Regions from separate parts of the Erwinia pyrifoliae DSM 12163 genome, predicted to be linked through region 2. Evidence: riboswitches for the same ligand, from Rfam matches in the RefSeq annotation. Region 2 holds a riboswitch; the other holds the start of a gene.
The links. Region 2 has a riboswitch for thiamine pyrophosphate ahead of thiM (hydroxyethylthiazole kinase). Riboswitches for the same ligand answer to the same signal wherever they lie in the genome.
Positions count from the first base shown of each region.

Region 1: it holds a riboswitch for thiamine pyrophosphate, as region 2 does, so the genes downstream of both, thiC (phosphomethylpyrimidine synthase ThiC) here and thiM (hydroxyethylthiazole kinase) in region 2, are expected to answer to the same signal.

Region 1 is NC_017390.1:310,504-313,614, reverse strand. It holds gene nudC (NAD(+) diphosphatase) at 1-209, opposite strand, end outside; gene EPYR_RS01430 (Rsd/AlgQ family anti-sigma factor) at 282-788, shown strand; TPP riboswitch at 912-1,012, shown strand; gene thiC (phosphomethylpyrimidine synthase ThiC) at 1,103-3,037, shown strand; gene thiE (thiamine phosphate synthase) at 3,034-3,111, shown strand, end outside.
Region 2 is NC_017390.1:1,565,947-1,569,057, forward strand. It holds gene EPYR_RS06920 (chorismate mutase) at 1-176, shown strand, start outside; gene EPYR_RS20880 (hypothetical protein) at 558-806, opposite strand; partial or broken gene EPYR_RS21510 (hypothetical protein) at 818-973, opposite strand; TPP riboswitch at 1,094-1,195, shown strand; gene thiM (hydroxyethylthiazole kinase) at 1,230-2,021, shown strand; gene thiD (bifunctional hydroxymethylpyrimidine kinase/phosphomethylpyrimidine kinase) at 2,018-2,818, shown strand; gene yegS (lipid kinase YegS) at 2,915-3,111, opposite strand, start outside.

The DNA of each region.
Region 1 (3,111 bases), 1.3 Mb from region 2:
TGACGTAACGATCCCATCCCTTCAGACCGCGCGCCCCGGATCAACCACACCGCTTCCCCTTGCCACTCGCCAATGCGCGATCCTGACGATCCTGTCAGGCCCAGCGAAGCGGCATCGCCATGCGGCAATTCGCCTCCCGGTAACCAAATTTTATGTTCCTCGCTGACAACCCACCAGCCTTCGTCTATGCTTTGAATCTCTCGTACCATAATTTACTCATCGTCCTCAGCTTAGAGACTGAATTGAGGTCAGGGGTTAAAATTATATTCCCGGAGCAATACATGCTTAACCAGTTAGAAGTCCTCACCGCCCGCTTTGGCGGATGCAGTGAGCTGGTAGACTTTTGTCTGCTTTCACGCAGACAGCTACTGGTTGCGTATTATCAGATGGTTGGCATAAAGCCTAACAAGGAATCGCTGACTGCGCTTGATGAAAATGCCCTTGACGCGTTCTGCCAGAATCTGGTTGACTACCTTTCCAACGGTCACTTCACCATTTACGAGCGCTTTATTAAAGAGCTGGAAGGAACCGAACTGCTGGCTAAAGCGGCGCTGATTTATCCTTCTTTACAGGAAAATACCGCGCAAATTATGCAGCTGTACGATACGCATTTCGAGGCCGCTATCGACCATGGTAATGACCTTCACTTCCAGCATGCGCTCTCCGTAGTCGGCGAAGCGCTTGAAGCGCGCTTCACGCTTGAAGATAAATTTATTCAACTGGCACTAAAAAAAAATGCCGGGTTACAGACGGCCGCCAATGATCCCTCCCTCGCCCGTCCCGCCTGACGAGTGAACAGAATGTGAATTTCTTGTAGTTTCCTGAAAGCCCCTTTATGCTGACCGGGTTGAGGTGAAATTTCCTCACCCTATTTCCGGATTGAATTTCTGGCTAGTCGCTGGAAATCATTCATTATCTTGTCGGAGTGCCCTTAGGGGCTGAGACCGTTAATTCGGGATCCGCGGAACCTGATCAGGTTAGTACCTGCGAAGGGAACAAGAGTAAATCAGTGGTAACGGTGTGAAATCCTTTTCTCTTACATCGTTCTCATTACTCCCGCCTCCAGGCAAGCCAATTTCCGTTCCATTATCAGGAAGTTGCTATGTCTATCGTTGAAAAAAAAACCACCCGCCGTGAACAACGCGCCCAGGCGCAGAAGTTTATCGACTCCTTACAAGGTAGCGCTTTTCCCAACTCAAAACGCATCTGGCTCACCGGATCGCAGCCCGATATTCGTGTACCGATGCGCGAAATCCAGCTTAGCCCCACCGTAACAGGTGGCCGCAAAGATAATCCAACGCTGGTCGAAAATGAGCCGGTGCCGGTCTATGACACCGCCGGTCCCTATGGTGACCCGGAAGCCAGCATTGATGTTCATGCCGGACTGGCCAAACTGCGTCGTGACTGGATTGTCAAACGCAATGATACCGAACAGATCGCCGAACTGAGTTCCGCCTATACCCAGGAACGCCTGGCCGATGAGGGGCTGGATCACCTGCGTTTCGACAACCTTCCGCGCCCACGCAGCGCCCGTGCCGGGCGCTGCGTGACTCAGATGCACTACGCGCGTCTTGGGGTGATTACGCCGGAAATGGAATTTATTGCCATCCGCGAGAATATGGGGCGCGAGCGCATTCGCGGCGAAGTGCTGTTACAACAGCACCCGGGTAACAGCTTTGGTGCCAGCCTGCCGGAAAATATTACCCCCGAATTTGTCCGCCAGGAAGTCGCAGAAGGACGCGCCATTATTCCCGCCAATATCAACCATCCGGAATCGGAACCGATGATTATTGGCCGTAACTTCCTGGTGAAAATCAATGCGAATATCGGCAACTCGGCGGTCAGCTCCTCTATCGAAGAAGAGGTGGAGAAGCTTGTATGGTCGGCGCGCTGGGGCGCAGATACGGTGATGGACCTGTCAACCGGGCGTTATATTCATGAAACACGCGAGTGGATCCTGCGTAACAGCCCGGTTCCCATTGGCACAGTACCAATCTATCAGGCACTGGAGAAAGTGAACGGCATAGCAGAGGATCTCAACTGGGAGATCTTCCGCGATACCTTGCTGGAACAGGCTGAACAGGGCGTCGACTACTTCACCATCCATGCCGGCGTGCTGCTGCGCTATGTGCCGATGACCGCCAAACGGCTGACCGGCATTGTTTCACGCGGAGGATCGATCATGGCGAAATGGTGTCTGTCGCATCATCAGGAAAGTTTTCTCTATCTGCATTTCCGTGAAATATGCGAAATCTGCGCCGCTTACGACGTATCCCTGTCGCTCGGTGACGGCCTGCGTCCAGGCTCGATTCAGGACGCTAACGATGAGGCCCAGTTCGCCGAGCTGCGCACGCTGGGTGAACTGACCAAAATCGCCTGGGAATACGATGTGCAGGTGATGATTGAAGGCCCCGGTCATGTACCCATGCAGATGATCCGCACCAATATGACGGAACAGCTGCAACACTGCCACGAAGCGCCCTTCTATACGCTCGGCCCGCTGACCACTGATATCGCACCGGGTTACGACCATTTTACCTCCGGAATTGGTGCCGCGATGATTGGCTGGTTTGGCTGCGCCATGCTGTGCTACGTCACACCCAAAGAACATCTTGGCCTGCCGAACAAAGAGGATGTTAAGCAGGGACTGATTACCTACAAAATCGCTGCCCACGCCGCCGACCTGGCCAAAGGCCATCCCGGCGCGCAGATCCGCGACAACGCCATGTCAAAAGCGCGCTTTGAATTCCGCTGGGAAGACCAGTTTAATCTTGCCCTTGACCCGCATACTGCCCGCGCTTATCACGATGAAACCCTGCCCCAGGAATCGGGCAAGGTGGCGCACTTCTGTTCGATGTGCGGACCGAAGTTCTGTTCAATGAAAATTACCCAGGAAGTGCGGGAATACGCCGCACGACAGGAAGCGGAAGCAAAGCCGGTCGAGATTGGCATGGCACAGATGTCGCATGAATTCCGCCGTCGGGGAGGCGAGCTTTATCACCGCGCCGATAGCCTGAAGCCGGAGGAAAAAGTATGAGTCGTGGGGCATTCCCAACAACCGCAGCACGGCTGGGACTTTATCCGGTGGTTGATAACGTGCAATGGATTGCG
Region 2 (3,111 bases):
CAAAAATCAGCGCCCTGAGCACCGATATTCTGACTCACATCAGTCAAAGATTAACCCGGGGCGATCTGTTTACCGACAAAACCGCTTTTACCAAAGGGCTTGACCAAACCAACTTAAAAGACAGTGATAAAACCCGCTTGTGGCAAGCCTTGCAGCAAATTACTTTGCATAAGTAAGTGGAAATAGTTCTTTTCAACATCGCCACGCCTCACAGAACGTGAACTGTCCCGGTCGTGAAACCTGTGGCGATGACAAGGCGCGGTTAAAGGCTCAGGGCATCACCATAATGACCTTTGTCAAAGGGCTGGGTTGCGCGACGGCGGCTGGCTAAAATGCGTTTTCAGCATTGGTGCCTGGCCCTGACGATGGTGTTTATCCGCCAGCATAGCTCACGATGTTAACCCGCTGAGAACAAGAATCCGCCTTGATAAGCTTTGAATACTCGCATCAGCATTTTTTGTTCCAGATCATCTTTTCATTAAAAGGGCAGAGATAACTTTTCTTTATGAGGTAAGATAAATCTTACAGGCCTGTAGTTTGTAGCTAATTTTATCAATTTACTGAATAAAGGTATTGATATGCCAATCAGCGATCATAACTACGTCAATTTTTCCGAAGATCACGAAATGAACTACCACGCGAGGAAAGTCGATAAGCGGGAAACGGCTATGAATCGGGAAACGCTCAGAACCATGGGTACGGAGCGTAAAGCCCAGCTTCAGCAGGCCCGGCTCAAACATTCTGAGTTCCACCCGTACGTCAAAGAGAATAAACATCGACTTGATTAACATGGCAAATTTTTTCACATAGCGTGCAGTTAACAATGAATGACGATGTGTATATCACCTGAATCTAACAGATCGTCATTCATCTTTTCAGCCCGCGTCAGGCGCAAGCGTTGCAGCACATTCTCCGCCAACGTCAGATAAGACATCACTCGATGTGATTTCAGGCTGTTAGCCTGATACTTCAGGTCTTACCCTCTATTTCAGCGTCACAGCACGGCAGTGGTCAGGTAGCCTGACCCGGATAGCCCGGTTTGCTGCTTGCCTTCGGCCAGTCACTTCCCTATGCTGATTCACTGATAAGCATGACCAATGACTCGGGGTGCCGTTCCTTCACCGGAACCGGCTGAGAAAAACCCGTTGAACCTGAACTGGATAATGCCAGCGGAGGGAAGTCAGATGCCCAACCGGCATCGCCTTCTTGATCGCCGGTTGGGAGTAGAAATGATCCAACCTCAAGCCCTTCGCCACGCCGACGTGGCCCGTTCTTTGACCCTGTTTCGCCAGCAACCTCCGCTCATTCACTGTATGACCAACGATGTGGTGCAAACCTTTACCGCTAACGTGCTGCTGGCGCTGGGCGCGTCTGCGGCGATGGTTATCGATGGTGAAGAAGCCGCGCAGTTCAGCGCAATAGCCGATGCGCTGCTGGTCAATGTCGGTACGCTGACACGCGGGCGTAGCGAGGCGATGCTGGCGGCGATAGCGTCCGCTAAAGCTGCCGGGCGCCCCTGGACGCTGGATCCGGTGGCGGTCGGTGCGCTGGATTTCCGCACGCGTTTTTGTCAGCGATTGCTTTCGCTTAAACCTGCCGCCATTCGCGGTAACGCTTCTGAGATGATGGCGCTGGCCGGGCAGCCCGTCAGCGGACGCGGCGTCGACAGCCTGCATGCGTCGGATGCGGCCATCAGGTCCGCCATCTTACTGGCACAGAAAAGTGGGGCAGTGGTGGCCATCAGCGGCGAGGTGGATTTCGTCACTGACGGCCAGCGGGTACTTCGCGTTAACGGTGGCTCTGCGCTGATGACGCGCGTGGTCGGCACCGGCTGCGCGCTGTCGGCGGTGGTGGCCGGTTTTACCGCACTGTCGGGCGACCGCCTGACGCATGTCGCCAGCGCCTGCCGGCTGGTTTCTCTTGCCGGGGAACGTGCTGCGGCACAGGCGCGGGGGCCTGGCAGCTTTATCCCGGCCTTTCTGGATGCGCTGTATCAGCTGGATGCGGAGGCGCGGGCATGAAACGTATTAATGCCATGACCATTGCCGGCACTGACCCAAGCGGGGGGGCGGGCATTCAGGCCGATTTGAAAGCGTTCTCCGCGCTGGGCGTTTACACCACCAGCGTGATCACCGCGCTGGTGGCGCAAAACACCACCGGCGTACAGTCGGTGAGGCGCATCGATGCTGATTTTGTCGGTGCGCAGCTTGATTCGGTGCTGTCTGACGTGCGCATTGACACGATCAAGATCGGCATGCTGGCGGACAGTGACATCGTCGAAGTGGTGGCGCAGCGGCTGAAAAAAACCAGCGCGCCCTGGGTGGTGCTGGATACGGTGATGCTGGCGAAAAGCGGTGATGCGTTACTTAGCGACGGGGCTGTCGCCACGCTGCGTGAACGGCTGCTGCCGCAGGTCTCGCTGATCACGCCAAATTTGCCTGAAGCGGCGGCATTACTCGACTGCGCCCCGGCAGGAGATGAAACGCAAATGCGGCAACAGGGCAGGGCGCTACGGGCGCTGGGCTGCCGGGCAGTCCTGTTGAAGGGAGGCCATCTTAGCGATTCGGAAAGCCCTGACTGGTTGTTTACGGCGGAAGGCGAGCAGCGCTTCAGTACGCCGCGCATCGCCACGCGCAATACGCACGGCACCGGCTGTTCGCTGTCGGCGGCGCTGGCGGCGCTGCGCCCACGCCATGATAACTGGGCAGACACGGTACAGGCAGCCAAACAGTGGTTACAGGGCGCGCTGGCGCAGGCGGATTCGCTGGAGGTTGGCCACGGACAGGGGCCGGTTCATCATTTTTATCAGTGGTGGTAGGTGACCAGCGATAGCGAGAACATATGAGTTTGCCCGGCGGGGGTACAAACGCCGGGCGTGCCATGCAGGGCTACAAAGCGCGATGTCAGTAACAGATTATGCCAGCAGTTCGCAGGAGGGTGGCAAACGGCATTCCAAAGCGGCGGGCAGCACTTCAATATGGAACTCGGTGCCGCTAAGCGGCTCGCCGTCGAGATTAAACGTCATCTCGTGCGGGGAGCGGATGGTCAACCACGGCAGGGATGCGGAAACCAGGTTAGGATTGTCGTCCCCACCACGGGTCAGTTTGTGCA